One region of the Flavonifractor porci genome, then DNA from elsewhere that is predicted to be linked to it. Evidence: riboswitches for the same ligand, from Rfam matches in the RefSeq annotation. Region 1 holds a riboswitch; the other holds the start of a gene.
The links. Region 1 has a riboswitch for molybdenum cofactor ahead of WHJ28_RS13635 (molybdopterin-binding protein). Riboswitches for the same ligand answer to the same signal wherever they lie in the genome.
Positions count from the first base shown of each region.

Region 2: it holds a riboswitch for molybdenum cofactor, as region 1 does, so the genes downstream of both, WHJ28_RS01550 (hypothetical protein) here and WHJ28_RS13635 (molybdopterin-binding protein) in region 1, are expected to answer to the same signal.

Region 1 covers NZ_JBBHLB010000018.1:17,362-26,535, forward strand. Annotated here, with positions in the region: gene mobB (molybdopterin-guanine dinucleotide biosynthesis protein B) at 1-459, opposite strand, end outside; gene moaC (cyclic pyranopterin monophosphate synthase MoaC) at 452-931, opposite strand; gene WHJ28_RS13630 (molybdopterin molybdotransferase MoeA) at 963-2,159, opposite strand; gene WHJ28_RS13635 (molybdopterin-binding protein) at 2,162-3,187, opposite strand; molybdenum cofactor riboswitch at 3,255-3,371, opposite strand; gene gluQRS (tRNA glutamyl-Q(34) synthetase GluQRS) at 3,458-4,402, shown strand; gene WHJ28_RS13645 (DUF3048 domain-containing protein) at 4,442-5,536, opposite strand; gene WHJ28_RS13650 (DUF4364 family protein) at 5,727-6,260, shown strand; tRNA gene WHJ28_RS13655 (tRNA-Leu) at 6,347-6,432, shown strand; tRNA gene WHJ28_RS13660 (tRNA-Leu) at 6,436-6,523, shown strand; gene WHJ28_RS13665 (DUF4317 domain-containing protein) at 6,773-7,906, shown strand; gene WHJ28_RS13670 (YesL family protein) at 7,981-8,622, shown strand; gene WHJ28_RS13675 (GntR family transcriptional regulator) at 8,681-9,174, opposite strand, start outside.
Region 2 covers NZ_JBBHLB010000001.1:314,547-323,720, forward strand. Annotated here, with positions in the region: gene WHJ28_RS01535 (zinc ribbon domain-containing protein) at 1-62, shown strand, start outside; gene tyrS (tyrosine--tRNA ligase) at 95-1,324, shown strand; gene WHJ28_RS01545 (AI-2E family transporter) at 1,474-2,667, shown strand; molybdenum cofactor riboswitch at 2,903-3,039, shown strand; gene WHJ28_RS01550 (hypothetical protein) at 3,009-3,575, shown strand; gene WHJ28_RS01555 (class I SAM-dependent methyltransferase) at 3,598-4,320, shown strand; gene WHJ28_RS01560 (FmdE family protein) at 4,301-4,873, shown strand; gene WHJ28_RS01565 (FecCD family ABC transporter permease) at 4,870-5,940, shown strand; gene WHJ28_RS01570 (ABC transporter ATP-binding protein) at 5,937-6,713, shown strand; gene WHJ28_RS01575 (ABC transporter substrate-binding protein) at 6,782-7,918, shown strand; gene WHJ28_RS01580 (nucleoside-triphosphatase) at 7,915-8,457, shown strand; gene WHJ28_RS01585 (flavodoxin family protein) at 8,454-9,008, shown strand.

The DNA.
Region 1 (9,174 bases):
GGCCGCCTCATCGGGCTGATCCAGGGGAAGAACCGGCACGCCGGGTACCCCCAGGGGCAGATCGGTAACCAGGGCCAGCAGGGTAACCGGGTCGGACACCGGCTCTTCCGAATTGCCCTTACGCACGACCTCCAGCTTGGGCCAGCCGGTATGCTTGAAGCCCTCCAGCAGGATCAGATCTGCTTCAGGGAATTGCGTGATGAGGAAGTCCTCTGTTACGGGCTGCTTCTTCACAATCTTAAACTTTTCCCCGTCAAAGATGGCGGTGCCTGCCGCTCCAGCGGCCATAAAACGGCCGGTATCGGTGCCGGGCGGGTCTGCGTCGAAGGAGTGGCCGTCGTGTTTGACCACTGCCACGGTGAGGCCCGACTCCTCCAGCAGAGGGAGCATGGCTTCAATGAGGGTGGTTTTGCCGGAGTTTTTTACCCCGGACACCGCCACCACCAGGGGATTAGCCACGGTCATACACCCCCGACTTGCCGCCCTCCTTGTGGACCAGGTGGATGTCGCCCAGCTCCATCCCCTTGTCGATGGCCTTACACATATCGTAGATGGTAAGCAGGGCCACAGAGACGCCGGTGAGGGCTTCCATTTCCACTCCGGTCTTGCCGGAGAGCTTGACGGTGCAGGTGGCACGCACGGCGCAGGCCTCCTCCAGAATTTCAAAATCCACCGACAGATGGCTGAGCAGCAGGGGGTGGCACAGGGGGATCAGCTCCCAGGTGCGTTTGGCTGCCATGATACCCGCCACCCGGGCCACACCCAGCACGTCGCCCTTGGCGGCGGTGCGGCCGGTGATAGCCGCCAGAATGGGCGGGGTGACCTTGATGGTACCCTCGGCTACCGCCGTGCGATAGGTGGGTTCTTTGCCGGTTACATCTACCATAATGGCATTACCGGCCTCGTCAAAATGATTGAAAGCAGGTTCCATAATAACCTCCTATAGAATCGATATGAGTCGGTCACAGCAGCCACACCTGGACAGCCTGTCCGGCTTCCACCGGCGGAGTGCCTGCCGGCAGTTCCACCAGGCAGTTGCATCCCACCAGGGAGGCCAACTGGCCGGAGGAATGACCCACCGGCAGGGCCACCTGCCCGTTCTCACACCGGCCCCGGAGAAACCGCCGCCGGGGGCTGGGCTTGTCATAGGGGGTGGTAAGGACTGCCTGCTTCTGCCGGGGGAGCAGATGGGGCTCCCCGGCCAGGGCGGCCAGCAGAGGACGGGCCAGCAGTTCAAAGGTGGTGAAGGCGGCAAAGGGATTGCCCGACAGAGACAGGATGGGCTTGCCCTTATACCGGGAGAACATGGCTGGGGTACCCGGCTTCAAGTCTACCTTCCAGAATGCCCGCTCTGCCCCCAGCAGGGGGAGGGCCTGATGAAAGATATCCTTGTCACCCACTGACACGCCGCCGGTGCTGATGAGCAGGTCGCAGTCCGCCAGCATCCCCTCCATGGCCTTCGCTACGGCGGCAGGGGAGTCGGCGGCGTGACGGCAAAGGGCGGGGATGCCAAGCTCCGTCAGCCGGGCGGTGAGCAGAGCCCCGTTGGAGCCGTAGATCTTCCCGGGAGGGAGGAGATGCCCGGTCTCCACCACCTCGTCCCCAGTGGTGAGCAGTCCCACTTTGGGTCTGCGTCGCACGGCTACCTCTGTCATACCGGCGCTGGCCAGTACGCCAAGGGCAGCAGCATCCAGCCGGGTGCCCTCCGGGAGCAGCAGGCTGCCCGTCCGGTAGTCCTCACCCTGGTAGATATAATTTTTATAAGGAGGGAGGGAGGCATAGATGTTTACCGGGTTGCCACGGTCGGTGTCCTCCTGGCGGAGTACGCAGTCACAGCCTTGGGGCAGCATGGCTCCCGTCATGATGCGGATGGCCTGCCCGGGCAAGAGAGGGGATTTTGCCTCATCTCCCGCATACAGGGTGTCTGCCACGGGCAGACAGACCGGATGGTCCCGGTCCGCCCCGGCAATATCGGCGGAGCGGAGGGCATAGCCGTCCAGAGGGGAACGGTCAAAGGGGGGCTGATCCATGGGGGCAACCACGTCTGCTGCCAGGGTGCGGCCCAGGGCCTGAAAGGCAGGAAGTACCTCGGTACCCAGGTGGGACAAACCCTGGGTCATTCGCTCTACCGCCTGCTCCAGAGAAAGATCGGTGTCCATGGTCAGCACCCCTTGCCAAAGGGGCAGATAGGATAGTGGCACTCCGGGCAGCCCAGGCACAGGCCACCGTGACCCAGGGCCTTCAGGTCGGCACGGCTCACCTTGACTCCGGCGGCGATGCGGGGGAGTACTAGGTCGAACACGGTGGCCTTGGCGTACATGACACAGCCGGGCAGGCCCATAATGGGGGTACCATCGGCAAAGTAGCCCAGCAGGAACATGGCCCCCGGCAGCACCGGGGCGCCGTAGGACACGATGTCCGCGCCGGTGTCCTTGATGGCCTTGGGGGTCTTGTCGTCCGGGTCCACACTCATGCCGCCGGTACACAGGATCATGTCCACCCCTTTGGCCTTGTAGTCCAGGGCGGCGGCGGTGATGGCGGCCATGTCGTCGCCGGGGAGGCAGTGCTCCGTGACCTCAATGCCGTAGGCGGCCAGCTTGTCAATGATGACGGGGGTAAAGGTGTCCTGAATAAGACCCTTGGCTACCTCGCTGCCGGTGGTAATGAGGCCGCAGGTTTTCAGCTTCCAGGGGGTGAGGGAGAGAATGGGGCCGGTGCCGGCCCGCTCCTCCACCTGCCGCAGCTTGTCCTCGGCAATGACCAGGGGGATGATACGGGTGCCCGCCAGCTTGTCCCCCTTGTGGACGACGGTGTTGGTGTGGCGGGTGGCGATCATGATGTCGTCCTCGCCGTTGAGGGCGTTGAGCCGCTCCACGTCCACCTGAAACAGGCCGTCGATGTCAGCGATGAGCTCGATCTTGCCCTCCTTCACAGCGGTACCGTGCATATGCTCATTCTGGCACAGGGCCTGAAGGCGGAGGGCGGCCTCGTCCTCATGGAGCATCCCGGGCTGGCGCTCCCACACGTAGAGGTGCTCCTTGCCCATGCTCAGCAGCACCGGGATATCCTCCTCGGTGACCACATGGCCTTTGCGGAACCGGGCGTCCTTGGTGACGCCCCGAATGATTTGGGTCAGGTCGTGGCAGAGCACGTGGCCCACTGCATCACGGGTGTCGATCAATTTCATGTTGTATTCCTCCAAACAAAAAAGAGGTACCGTCCGATCCGGTACCTCTGGACAGAAGGGTACAATACCCCCTGTGAAAGAGACTCCTTTTCAAAGACGGAAGGCCGCGCCGTTTCCAGAACGACCCTGGCGGTACGCCATAGGCTGAGCCCGTAGGCGGTTCCGCTCGGAGCACACTCAATTTTCATCAGCATACCACATTTTTTGTTAGATTGCAATGGTCAAGGTGGCACGGGTGTGGTACACTACAGAAAGAAAGGGGAGAGAGGCATGAGAAAGCTGCGGGGACGGTTTGCCCCCAGTCCCAGCGGGCGGATGCACCTGGGCAACCTGTTTTCCGGGCTGCTGGCCTGGTGGTCGGTGCGCTCCGCCGGGGGGACCATGGTGCTGCGGATGGAGGACCTGGACCCGGACCGGTGCCGGGCGGAATACGCCGATCAGCTGGCCGACGATCTGCGGTGGCTGGGTCTGGACTGGGAAGAGGGCTATCAGACGGGAGGGCCCCACGGTCCCTATACCCAGAGTGACCGCACAGAATTGTATGCAGACGCCTTCCGGGAGCTGGAAGAAAGAGGACTGATCTACCCCTGCTTCTGCACCCGGGCGGAGCGGCTGGCCGCCTCCGCGCCCCACCGGAGCGACGGACAGGTGATCTATAGCGGCAAGTGCAGACACTTGACAGAGAAGGAGCGGGCGGAATTGGGCGAAAAGCGTTGTCCTGCCTGGCGTTTGATGGTGCCTGACAGGGATGTTAGCTTTACGGATAAACTGCAAGGAACCTATACCGAAAACCTGCTCAAAGACTGCGGAGACTTCATTGTCCGCCGATCCGATGGGGTGTATGCCTACCAGCTGGCGGTGGTGTATGACGATGGGGCCATGGAGATCAATCAGGTGGTACGGGGGCGGGACCTGCTGGACTCCACCCCCCGGCAGATTTATCTCTACGAGCTGCTGGGTCTGACCCCGCCGGAGTTCTGCCACGTTCCTCTGCTGCTGGCCCCCGATGGCAGGCGGCTGTCCAAACGGGAGCGGGATCTGGATATGGGGGCTCTGCGGCAGCGGTTTACGCCGGAGGAGTTGACCGGCCTGCTGGCCTTCTGGGCCGGGCAGCTGGACAGGGCGGAGCCGGTGCGCCCGGCGGAGCTGGCCAAGGACTTCGACTGGGCCAAGGTGCCCGGAGAAGATATTACGATCGATCCCGATCAACTGTAAAAGGACGCCGCGGCAATCTGCCGCGGCGTCCTTTTATGTTCAGGAGAAGCTTACATTGCAGTCGGTGGGGACCACGCACACATAGGTGTTGCCCACGCCGAAGGTAATGGGGTTGCCGTTAGAGTCCTCATAATAGAACTGGCCGCTGGGGGCCTGCTTGCTCCAGGTCAGCTCGGTGATCTTGCCGCCGCAGGCGAAGTAGCCCTTGCCGCCGCTGGACAGATCCACGGTGATGTGGCCCAGATAGTCGCCGGTGTTGTGGCAGGCAGTCTTGAGGATGACCACGTTGGTGACCTCCACCTGCTGCTGGGTGTTGCCGTCTATGTAGGCCGCGCCGTACTCCTCCACCCCGTACTTACCTGTGTCCTCATTGTAGACGAAGCGGCCGGTCTTGTAGCTGGAGACGGGAACGGTGATCTGGGTGGCGTCCACGCCGTCGGCGGGAGTGCCGTCCTGAGCGAAGTTCATCTCATAGGTATAGCCATCCTTGTGGTCCAGGCGGATGTTGTAAGTGGGCAGCCGGTCCATGATGGACTGGCCGGTGGTGACCACCGTGTGCTCCAGGCTGTAGCTCTGCTTACGCACCGGGTCACGCCACATCAGGTTGCTGTTTTCGGTGCTGCCCAGATAGGGGCCCCGCACCGCGTCCAGGGCGGTGACGCCCCAGGTCTTGATTTTGCTGTAGGCGTCCTCGCTGCCGCCGGCATGGAGAAAGACAGCGTCGTGGCCCAGGGCAACCTCCAGATAGTAGGGACGGGCGGAACGGACGGAGCCGATAGTGCCCACCCCATCCAGGGACTGATAGACGCCCACCATGCGGGTGATGCCGCCCTCGGCGGGGATCTCATAGATGATATCGGCCTGAGACTGGCCCAGCTGGGGGAGGGCCTGCTTCAGGTTGTTGAGCATGATGGCCACCGGACGGCGGTTGACCCACTCCTCGCTCATGGGCAGTCCGGTGAGCGGATTGAGAGGACCGTCATAAGGCGTGGCAGAGGGGGACGGGTCAGCACTTTCCACCACGGGGGCGGAGGAAGTGGGCGGCGCGGGAGAGTCCTCCGGTTTTGGGGACCCACCGCAGGCGGAGAGCAGCAGGGGCAGCGTAAGCAGCAGGGGCAGCAGTTTTTTTCCCATGACGGTATCCTCCGTTTTCTTGCTGGGCGCCCGCCGTGGGGGCCGGGGCTCCGCGGTGTGGTATCCTTATCATACTCTGTGGGACAGGCTCCCGTCAAGGTGGCCGGGATCGGGAAATTACACTTGTGATTTTACCCGGGCTTGGGTATAATGGTTAGTAAGCGGCAAGCGCTTCGGAAAGGAGAACTCCATGGCACGTCACGGTTTCATCCACGACAAACTGGATATTAAGTTCCTGATCCTCTATATCATGGCACGGGTGGCGTCTCCCATCGACTTTCACGCCCTTACTGACCTGACCATGTGCGACGACGGGGTGGACTACTTCGAGTTTGCCGAGGCGGTTTCCGAATTGGTGGAGACCGGACACCTGGTCCTGGAGGGCGACCTGTACGCCATCACCGACAAAGGACGCTCCAACGGCGCGGCCTGTGAGAGCAGCCTGCCCTACACCGTCAAGCAGAAGTGTGGGGTCAATCTGGCCCGGATCAACGGCATCCTCCGGCGCAATGCCCAGGTGCGTGCCCATGTGGAGGATCGGCCGGAGGGAGGCAGTACGGTGAAGATGGAACTGGACGACGACAAGGGCAACCTGTTCACTCTGGAACTGTTCTGCGGTACCCGGGAGCAGGCCCGGCGCCTGGCCAAAGGCTTCAGGGAGGAGCCGGAGCGGGTGTACAATGATGTGATCACCGCTTTGCTGGAGTGGGAGAAGAATCGATAATTTCCCGGGAAAGAAAAAATAATGGTTGACAAAGCCTGGTCGGGGCGCTATAATAACCGAGCAGTCTTTTGACGGGGCTGTGTTTTGCGGATGTGCTGGAACTGGTAGACTGGCTAGCTTGAGGTGCTAGTGGCCCACGGCCGTACGGGTTCGAGTCCCGTCATCCGCACCATATGCGCGAGTGGTGGAATTGGCAGACTCGCTAGATTCAGGTTCTAGTGTGCATTACGCACGTGCGGGTTCAAGTCCCGCCTCGCGCACCAAAAAAGAAGGACATCCGTGAAGGGTGTCCTTCTTTTTTGGATACCTCAGGAAATTAAAAATGCTCGGGGCAAGCACCCGCAAGGGGTACGCCGCATCCGTAAGGCAGCGAAGCCGCCAACGGCTGCGCTGTGAATTGCCCCTGCGCCGAGGTTTTGGGCTGACAGCCCCAAACGCTCGTGCGGCGCAAAAGCGCCGATGACCCCCAATAAGGTGGGCTACCATTATCCCGGAAATGGAGGACCAGGACCATGAATGAAAAAGAAGTAGGGGAGCTGCGCCGCCGGTTCAAGGCGGACAAGAGTGCCATCACCCATGTGCGGGGCTGCTACGTCAACGAAAAGAAGGAGATCGTCTCTCAGTTTAACCAGTCTCTGGCGCTGATGAGCGAGGAGGAGAGCGAGAAGCTGCTGGCCATTCTGCGCCGCACCCTCTCCGGTGGCATTGACCGCAACCTGATCGACATCAGCTTTGCCACCAAGCAGGTGGCGGAGGGGGAGGAGCACAAGCTGCTCATGGCCCTGCGGGATTCCGGACTGGGGGATGAGGAGGCTGTCCAGGCCTTTTTCCAGAAGGCCATCGACAGCCTGGACCTGGAAGGCAGCTATCTGATCCTGCTGGCTCACGACCGGTACGACGTACCCTACCGGTCTAAAGACGGTGAGACCCAGAAAGACGCCTCCGAGGAGGTCTATTCCTACATCCTGTGCAGCGTCTGCCCGGTGAAGCAAACCAAGCCTGCCCTCAGCTTCCAGGCCCGGGAGAGCCGCTTCTATAATCGCCAGGCTGACTGGCTGGTGTCTCCGCCGGAGGTGGGTTTCCTGTTCCCCGCCTTTGACGACCGCACCACCAACCTCTATGACGCGCTGTACTACAATCGAGATGTGGGGGAGAATCACGAGGATTTTGCCCAGGCGGTATTTGCTTCCCCTATCCCTATGCCCGCCCAGGCCCAGAAGGAGACCTTCCAGTCTATTCTGGGAGAGACTTTGGGGGAGGAGTGCAGCTACGACGTGGTCCAGGCGGTCCATGACCAGCTGCGGGAGCTGGTAGAGGAGCACAAGGAAAACAAAGAAGAGGAGCCTCTAATGGTGTCCAAGGGGGCTGTAAAGTGTGTGCTGCTGTCCTGCGGTGTGTCCGAGAGCCATGTGAACGCCTTTGACAGCCGCTACGACGACAGCTTTGGCGCGGAGACCCGGCTCAGTCCCCGGAATCTGGTGGACGCCAAGCAGGTCCAGGTCTCCATGCCCGACGTAACCATCAAGGTGTCCCCGGAGTACAGCGCCCTGGTGGAGACCCGCTCCATCAACGGGAAAAAGTACATCCTCATTCCGGCGGAAGGGGAAGTGGAGGTCAACGGGGTGCCCATCCACATCGACGGTTGACCACAAGCTGGGAATTGCATCTTTTTGAAAAATAGAGTAGAATCAGGTATCGACTTTTGCAGGGAGGCATTGCCATGGGAATCTTTAACCCGGAGCACGGCATCTACCGCCTGACGGAAAAGATAGCCGATCTGGTGATTTTGAGCGTGTTTTGGCTGGTGTGCTCCATTCCTCTGGTGACGCTGGGACCGGCCACTGCCGCGCTCTATAATACAGTGGTGCGTTGTATCCTGGGGGATGAGCGCAACAGCTGGGCCCTGTTTTTTCGTACTTTTAAGACGAACTTCAAGGTAGGCGCTCTGACCAGTCTGGTAGTGGTCCCGCTGATGGCGGTGCTGGTCATCCTCCATGAGGTGCTCTACCAGATGGCCCTGACGGACAATGTGGGCTATACGCTGTTTTTTGCATACCGGGTCTTTCTGCTGCTGCCCATCGGCTTTCTCTGCTACCTCTTTCCAGTGCTCTCCCGGTTTACCTTTCAGGTCAACGGCCTGTTGGCCAACTGTGGTAAGCTGGCCATTGCACACCTGCCCAGCACCGTGCTGATGGCGGTGATCGCCTTTGGCGCCGTTATCGTGTGTTCCAATCTGCCTGTCCTGATCATGCTGCTGCCCACCATTGTGACCTGCGTGCACGCGTTTCTGCTGGAACGGATCTTCCGCCCCTATATCAAGGAGCAGCAGCCCGATGAGGACAACGAAGAAGTGGAAGAATAATTCCAAATAAAAAAGCCGCGCCGGCTTCCATCGGGGAAGCCGGCGCGGCTTTTTTACGTCAGAGGGAGGAGTGCATCATCGTATTGATGGCCTCCTGATAGGAGAGCTGAATGTGCTCGGTGAGCAGCTGGCAGGCGGTCTCCTGCTGCTGCTGAAGGATGGCGTCCAGGATGGCGATATGCTCCTGATTGCTCACCTGATAGCGCATCGGTCGCCATGCGGTGATGCGGATCAGGTTCAGATAGTCCACCAGACTGCGCATCAGCTGGGAGGCATACTGATTGTGCAGCGTATCCACCAGCTCCAGATGAAATTTATTATCCAGATCAATGAGGGGAGTAGCGGTCTGTCCGGCCTGACCTGCTTCATCGTCCTGGTGCTCCAGCAGCAAGGCACGCATATCGGTAGCCCACTGGAGATCCACCTGGTAGAAGCACTGCCGGAGAATCATGGGCTCCAGCAGAGAGCGGATCTCAAAAATATCGTGGATGCTCTTGGGGGTGGGGCGGGTGATCTCGATGCCTTTGCGGGGGTGGATTTGCACCAGATTGT
Region 2 (9,174 bases), on a different contig from region 1:
GCGGGGAGCGGCACGACATGGACGACGCCAAGTGTCCCCACTGCGGAAAGCGGTTATACTGATGACGACACCATTGAGATAAAGGAGAATGAACATGACTTGTTACGAAGAACTGAAGGCCCGCGGCCTCATTGCCCAGGTCACCAACGAGGAGGAGATCTCCAAGATGATCAACGAGGGTAAGGCCGTCTTTTACATCGGCTTTGACCCCACCGCCGACTCCCTCCATGTGGGCCACTTCATGGCTCTGTGCCTGATGAAGCGGCTCCAGATGGCGGGCAACCGGCCCATCGCCCTCATCGGCGGCGGCACCGGCATGGTGGGCGATCCCTCCGGCCGCACCGATATGCGCCAGATGATGACCCCCGAGACTATCCAGCACAACTGCGATTGCTTCAAGAAGCAGATGGAGCGGTTTATTGAGTTCGGCGAGGGCAAGGCCCAGATGGTGAACAACGCTGAGTGGCTCCTCAAGCTCAACTATGTGGAGCTGCTGCGGGAAGTGGGCGCCTGCTTCTCCGTCAACAATATGCTGCGGGCTGAGTGCTACAAGCAGCGCATGGAAAAGGGACTCTCCTTCCTGGAGTTCAACTACATGATCATGCAGTCCTACGACTTCTATCACCTGTTCCAGCACTACGGCTGCAATATGCAGTTCGGCGGCGACGACCAGTGGTCCAATATGCTGGGCGGCACCGAGCTCATCCGCCGCAAGCTGGGCAAGGATGCCCATGCCATGACCATCACCCTGCTGCTCAACTCCGAGGGCAAGAAGATGGGCAAGACCGCCAAGGGCGCCGTGTGGCTGGACCCCAACAAGACCAGCCCCTACGAGTTCTACCAGTACTGGCGCAACGTGGGCGACAATGACGTGCTCAAGTGCCTGCGGATGCTCACCTTCCTGCCCATCGAACAGATCGACGAGATGGACAAGTGGGAGGGCAGCCAGCTCAACACCGCCAAGGAGATCCTGGCCTTTGAGCTGACCAAGCTGGTCCACGGCGAAGAGGAGGCCCAAAAGGCTCAGGACGCTGCCAAGGCCCTGTTTGTGGGCGGCGGCGACATGAGCAACGTGCCCTCCACCGCTCTGGAGGCCGGCGCCCTCACCGACGGCGCCATCGGTATCCTGGACCTGATGCTGGCTTGTAAGCTGGCGCCCTCCAAGAAGGAGGCCCGCCGCCTCATCGAGCAGGGTGGCGTGGAGCTGGACGGCCAGAAGGTGACCGACGTATACACCGCCGTCACTGCCGACCAGCTCTCCGGCGACGGCGTCATGATCAAGAAGGGCAAGAAGGTCTTCCACCGGGCCTCTCTGCAGGGCTGAGCGTTCAGGGGCTGCCGTCAGTGCGGCAGCCCCTTTCTTAATTTTACCTGACTTTGGTTGCAGGCGGGAAACGGGCATGATACAATAGGTCTGTTGGAAGGCTTACCGCCCCGGCAATGTGTGTGGCGGATGCAAAGGAGGAAGGCACTGTGCCGGAAAAAGAGGACCAAAAGAACAAGAAGAAATGGTACATCCTGGATGGTAGCCATGTGCAGCTGCTCATTGTGTTCATCGTGGCTATATTGTTTTATGTGGGATTGAACCATTTCAATGTGGTAACAGTCCGGATCAATCAGTTTATGGGGGTTTTGTCCCCGTTTATCGTGGGCTTTGCCATTGCCTATCTGCTCAACACTCCCATGTGCTTTTTTGAGCGGAAGCTCTTTCCCAATCACCGCTTCAAGCGTGTTTTGTCCATCCTGCTGGTCTATGTGCTGGCCTTTGCCGTGGTGGCCATCCTGCTGGGTCTCATCGTGCCCCAGGTGGTGCAGAGCGTCAAGGATCTGGCGGGCAATATGCAGACCTACCTGACCAGCCTGGACCAGATGGTACAGGACCTGACCGAGCAATTTGACCTGGATTCCGACGCCATCAACGATATGTTCGGTAATTTCCAGAACATGATCAGCAGCGTGACCGCAAAGGCGGCGGAGGCCCTGCCCCAGCTGCTGGATGTGGGCTTCGCCATCGGAAGCGGCGTGATCGCGGGCATTACCGCCCTCATTTCCTCCATCTATATGCTGGCGGGAAAGGACCGGCTGGTGCCCCAGCTGAAAAAGCTGCTCTATGCTACGGTATCCAAGCGCCGCTCTGACCGGCTGCTGGAGATCTGCAGCCACGCCAATCGGGTGTTTGTGGGCTTTATCAACGGCAAGATCATCGACTCCGCCATCATCGGCGTACTTTGCTTCATCCTGTGCGCCATTTTCCGGATCCCGTACCCCATGCTGGTCAGCGTTACCGTGGGTGTCACCAATATCATTCCCTTCTTCGGTCCCATCATCGGCGCCATTCCCTGTCTGTTTATTCTGGTGATCGTGGACCCCTGGGCCGCCCTGCGGTTCTTTGCCCTGGTCATCGGATTGCAGCAGTTTGACGGCAACATCCTCGGGCCCAAGATCCTGGGCGACAGCACCGGCCTGTCCGCCATCTGGGTGCTGATCTCCATTGTCACCTGCGGCGGCCTGTTCGGTTTCCCCGGTATGATTTTGGGCGTGCCCACCTTCGCGGTACTCTACGCCCTGGTGCGGGAGTGGGTCAATAACCGCCTGAGAGCCAAAGAGATCGACGGCAACGGCAAGCCTCTTGAGGAAGCCGCTCAAAGGCCGACATCTGAAGAATAAAAAAGGCCGCCTTCCGCTACTCCTGATAAGGCTATCTTGAAGTGTGTTCTCGGATTGGGCAGGCAGTGCAGTTGCACTGTCTGCCTTTTCTGTTGTCTCACTCAAAGAAACCGTGTGGCACAACGACTTATGCGAGAATCAACCTTGCACAAACAGTACCTTGTTTGCTTTTTCGCCCATTAATTGCATTTCATATTGACATCGTCTGAAAATATCGTTATACTCTCCAAAGAATAACTAAATATGTTTCCGAGCCGTGGAGTCTAAGGCGAATGCTATGACTTGCGGCCTGACTGTCTGTTGACAGTCACTGAGTTATGCCGGAAACAGCATAGCTTTCCGTGTTTGAGAAGGAAACAAGACTGCTATGGCCTGCTAAAACTGTAGGTGCATGGTATATTTTTGCTGTCTTGTTTTCAAGGCAGCTTTTTGTTTTAAGTGAAGTTGCTATCATTTTTATACAGCTGATCTCCATTTTGGCTATGGGGATATACTTCACAAAGCCGCCTGTCCCCCTGACTCTGTGGAGGAAATGGACCAAATTCCTCATGGTTCATTGGAATGAGGTGGTCACAGACGAGGATACGGTGTATTTCATCGGAAATATTGGCGGTTACTGCACCCCATTTCCAGAGGTGCAGCTGAGTTATCCGGGTAGGCACAAGCACCTCGCTCGAGGCAACCGCGACACCTGTATTGAAAACCAGCAAATGTATTTTGAAACGGTAACAGACGTTCTCGAAACAGACGATGGAGGGCGGCACATCACACTTTGTCGCTATCCGATCAACCGTGCTCATCATGGTGATCCGGAACATGGGGCTTTTCGTTCAGACATGAAATTCCTGAAAAACACAGAGAGTGGAGTGCCTGCTTTCATCCGCTACCGCAGAGAAAACAGAACATAGTTTTTAATTGAGGAGGCAGCCTATGCGTATCAAATGGAACAATCAGACTGTGCGCTGGTTTGAAGATGCCGCAGAATACACCGGGTACAATAAAAAACTGGCACAGATCTTGAAAAAGTATATTCCAGAAGGCGAAACGCTCTGCGATTTGGGCTGTGGCGCAGGTCTTGTAGATCTAGCTTTGGCGGATCATTGTTCCGCGATCACCTGTGTCGATATTGCCCCGGGCGCGGTTGAGCATGTGCGCCGCAAGGCTTCAACACAGGGTATCGAAAACATTCATACGTTGTGTATGGATGCAGCGGAATTGACAGGCTCCTGGGACAATGTCATGGCAATTTTCTTTGGCGGAAGTCAGATTTATGACGACTATTTCCACCTGGCCGGAAAACGGTTTGTTCTAATTACAAACGCTCAATGCAAGGGGAATTTCGGCCCCGAGGGGCATCAGACGATAAAATGTTTCAATATAGCAACTACAAAAGCCTATCTGGACTCTATTGGCGTAAAGTATGTGCATGAAGCGCTTGTCCTTGAGTATGGGCAGCCTCTTACAGATATAGAGGATGCCCGTACCTTTGTCCGAACTTATACCCGCCCTATGAGTGATGAAATGCTGGAGGCGTACCTGGAGGAAAAGCTGGAGAAAACCGGAGACGAAAAGTGGCCCTATTATCTTCCCAACCGGAAAGAGTTTGGACTGTTTATCATTGAGAGGGATGAAAATGAGAAGCTTCCGGGATGATGTGGAACGGGCCGTGGCCTTTCATGGGCACCTCTGTTCCGGACAGTGCCTCGGCGTGAGAATGGCCCACATGGGGCTTCGTCTGCTTGGCCTTGACAACGAGACGGATCGAAAAAAGACCATGGTCTTTGTGGAATGCAATCGTTGCCCTGCCGACGCCATCATGATCGCCACCGGCTGCACGGTGGGGAAGCGTACCTATTATTGTATGGACATGGGCAAGACAGCGGCTACGTTTGTCAATCTGGAGACCAAGAAAGCGGTCCGTGTGGTCCGAAACGCACACCGTCATCCGCCTGAAGGGGAAGATCTGCTGGACTTTTACGAAACGCTGTCCGAGGAGGGCTGGCTGGAAGCACAGGAAGTCACTGTCGAACTGAAAGCCGGCGATATGCCCGGACCTCCCATGGAGATCGTCACCTGTGCCCGGTGCGGCGAGGAGGTCACGGATGGCCGTCATGTGGAAGTGGCAGGCGTCTCCCTCTGCCGCAGCTGCGCGGGGAGGCGCTATTACCGGGAAGCCGCTGCTGATCGGGAGTGTGGGAAGGGATGACAGAGAAGAAAAAGCTCCCATTCGGCACCGTGATCGTCATTCTGGTGGCCGCGCTGATCCTTGCCTGTATTCTGTCCACCACACTGGGGCGCTACCCAATCTCCATACGGGAGCTGGGGGGCATCACCTGGGATCAGGTGATGAAGCTGGTGGAGCAGTTGGGTCAGCGATTGGGGTTGGATGTGTCAGGACTCAGGCCGGAGCCTTTCTGGACGGCGACCCAGGAGGCACTGTTTTTGAAATACCGTGTACCTCGTATTGCCATTGCCTGTATGGTGGGCTGCAGCCTGTCTACCGCCGGCGCATGCTATCAGGGGGTGTTCCAGAACCCCATGGCAGCGCCCGACATCCTGGGAGCCTCCTCCGGAGCCGCGCTCGGCGCGTCGCTGGCCATCATTCTGGGCTATATGAACGCTGTCATCGGCGGTATGGCCTTTGTATTCAGCCTGGCCACCGTAGCCCTGGTCATCCTTGTGGGCAATCGGGCCCGAGGGAACCGGGTGGTGGGCCTGATCCTGTCGGGCGTCATGATCAGCTCGCTGGTGTCTTCCTGTACCTCCTTTATTAAGCTGATCGCAGACACCGAAGAGCAGCTCCCGGCCATCACCTATTGGCTCATGGGCAGTTTCAACGGCGCCAGGTCAGAGGATATCCTGTTTGCAGCCATCCCAATGGCTATCGGCCTGATCCCGATTTTCATTCTGCGCTGGCGGATCAATGTCCTGTCTCTTGGTGATGACGAGGCCCAGACGCTCGGGATCAACGCAAGACGCCTGCGCATGATTATTATCGTCTGCTCCGCCCTGATCACAGCGGCCAGCGTGGCTGTCAGCGGTATTATTGGCTGGGTGGGACTGGTGATCCCACACATGGTGCGGAGGGTCGTCGGGAATGACTACAAAAAGCTCATTCCCGCGACGATGCTCTTCGGGGCCATCTTCATGCTGCTGGTTGACAACATCTGCCGCAATGTGTGGGCCACCGATCTGCCCATCGGTATTCTCACTTCCTTTGTAGGCGCGCCATTCTTCGTTTATCTGATTATAAAGGAGGGCGACCAGCTGTGATACTGAACGTAGCGCATCTGGACTTCTCCTTTGGAAAGCGCCAGGTATTAAAGGACATCAGCTTCGAGGTCAGCAGCGGCCAGTTTCTGTCCATTCTTGGCCCCAACGGTGTGGGCAAGAGCACCCTGTTCCGCTGTATTCTGAATCTTCTTTCTCCCAGCGCCGGTACCATCACCGTGGATGGGGAGCAGGTGTCCGGAATGACCGCCCAGAAGTTGGCAAAGCTCATTGCCTATATCCCGCAATTCCACAGCCCTGCCTTTAATTTTTCCGTTCTGGACATGGTGCTCATGGGAACGGCCGCTCAGGTCAGTTCTCTGTCCTCTCCGGGTAAAGAGCAGCAGGACCGGGCGAGAAGCGCCTTGGCGCGACTCCAGATCGAACATTTGGCGGAACACCCCTATGGGTTCTGCTCCGGCGGCGAAAAGCAGCTTTGCCTGTTGGCCAGGGCTATTGCCCAGCAGGCAAAGATTTTGGTTATGGACGAGCCCTCAGCCAGTCTGGATTTCGGCAACCGCATCCGGGTCATGCAGACAGTCCGAAGCCTGGTGGCAGATGGGTATGCGGTGGTGCAGACCACCCATGACCCGGAGCAGGCCTATTTGTATTCCGACCAGATCCTTGCGCTCCATAATGGACAGGTATTGGCCTGGGGTACGCCAAAGGAGGTGATGACGGCATCCCTGATGTCGAAGCTATACGGCATTCCTGTGGAGGTGTACAGTATGCACGATGATGGTGTGCGTGTGTGTCTGCCTGCCCAGTCTGTGTAACAGACTCTGCTTATTTTAGTAGACAAACCCATTTACATAAATCAATCAAAAAAGCGAGGTAAGATCCGATGAAACACATCAAGGAACTGATCGCCATGCTGCTTGCTCTGAGCCTGCTCTGTTCTCTGGCTGCCTGCGGCAACCAGAACAGCACCAGCAGCAATCAGCCCCAGCAGTCGTCTCAGCAGCAGCCGACTGAGTCCGTGGAACCCGTGAAGGAGGGTTTCCAGCCTTATACGTTTATTGACGACCTCGGTCATGAGATCGAGATCAATGAGGAGATCACAGCCATCGTGCCCTCAGGCCAGCTCGCTCAGGTCATTCTGCTGGGCATCGCGCCCGATCTGATGGTGGGCCTGGGCGGCCAGATGAGTGACAATATGGCCGAGTACATCCCCGACTATGACCGGCTGTCCCAGCTGACCTATTTCGGAACCGTTCTGGGCGCCGCCGATCTGGATGTGGAGGCTCTGGCCTCCACCAACGCGCAGCTGGTCATTGATGTGGGCTATACCAAGACCGGTTACGAGGAAGAGCTGGCCACCACGCAGGAGCTGACCGGCATCACCTGCGTCTTCATTGAGGCCAAACTGGACGATTACGGCGAGGCGATCCGCAAGCTGGGGCAGCTGTTGGGCCGTGAGGAAAAGGCTGAAGAAATGGCTGTTTGGTGTGAAGAGGTCTATGACCGTGCTTTGGATATCATGGAACAGGTGGGCGACAATAAGGTCAACGGTATTTACGCTCTGGGCGACGGCGGCCTGAATGTGATCGCGGAGAGCCAGTCTCAGGCCGAGGTCATCAACCTGGTATTCAACAACCTGGCCGTGATCGAAAACGCCAGCGGCAAAGGCTCGGGCAACCCTGTCAACATCGAGCAGATCGCTCTGTGGAACCCCGACTTCGTGATCTTTGGCGCCGGCAGCATTTACGACACCGTCGCGGAGGATGCCGCATGGAGCCAGATCAGCGCCATCGCAAACGGCAAATATGTGGAATCACCGGAATCCCCGCACAACTGGACAGCTGCGCCTCCCGCCTGCCAGCGTTATCTGGCGCTGCTGTGGCTGCCCAGCATTCTCTATCCCGAGTACTGCGACTATGACCTGCAGGAGGAGGTCACCGAGTATTATGAGCTGTTCTACGGCGTGACCCTTACCGATGAACAGTATGCCGCTCTGACTGCAAACGCATTCTTCAAATGATGCATACTCTGATCGTCGGAGAACGAGGCGTGGGCAAGAGCACCCTCATAAACAGGGTGCTGGAAGCCTGCGGCAGGCCTGTGTACGGCTTTGAGACGAAGAAAGAGGACTCCCTCGCAGACGAATTGCGGGGGAGCCCCATCTATATCTATGAGGCGCGGCGTGAGCGCAGACGTACGGAGGAAAATCTGGTAGGCTACTGCAAAAATCACCGCTTTGACGCTGCCGCCGAGGTTTTTGACCGTTTTTCGCCCAAGCTGCGTGAACCTGTGCAGAAAGGCGGCATTGTGCTGCTGGACGAGCTGGGGTTTATGGAGTCCCGGGCGGAAAAGTTCTGTGCCGCTGTGCTGGACTTGCTTGACGGCCAGGTTCCGGTGATCGCAGCTGTAAAAACCAAGGACACTCCGTTTTTGGAGGCGGTGCGCTTCCACCCCAGGGCAAAATGCTTTTATATCACCGAAGAAAACCGTGACAGGCTGTTCCCGCAGGTTTTGGATTTTGTGCGCCAGCAGCTTGACGGAGAGGATAAGATGGTATGAGTAACAAGACTTTGATTATTAACGGCTCTCCCCGTCCCGCCGGCAATACAGCATATCTCATCGACATCCTGCGCAAACACTTGAAGGGCGAGGTCATCGAGATCTCCGCCTTCCGCTCCGGCATCGCCCCCTGTGTGGACTGCCGCGGATGCTGGGAAACTGCCAAGTGTGTGGTGAAAGACAGGATGCAGGTCATCTATGATGACGATTTTGACAATATCGTCATTGCCTCTCCGGTGTATTACGGCACGCTGCCTGGCTCCGTTTTGAGCCTTATGAGTCGCCTGCAGCCCTGGCACGCGGCGATGTTCTTCCTGAAACAGCCATTGGAGCAGAGGCCTAAAAAGTCCGCGGCGATCCTCACCGCCGGCGGCAAGGGCAATCAGGCCAACGCAAACCACCACCTCAGTGCTTTTTTCCGCATGGTCAATGCCCAGGGGTTCCTGGAGCATACGGCCTGCTCGCCGAATACCGACACCGTTCCTGCCCAGGAGGACGAGCAGGCGGTTGCCGCTGTGATTGAAATCGCAAATTGGGTGAACGGCGACTGAGCAGGGATGTTTTTTAAATCAGAAATTTGGTTTATCATCAAACACGGCGGCTGATTCAGCTGCCGTGTTCTTGTCTGACTGTGTTCTGTGTCTCTTTATGTTCCTATTTTGCCCCCTATATGACAGAAACCCAGCTCGTGCTTGACGCATAAGCCGGGTTTCTCGA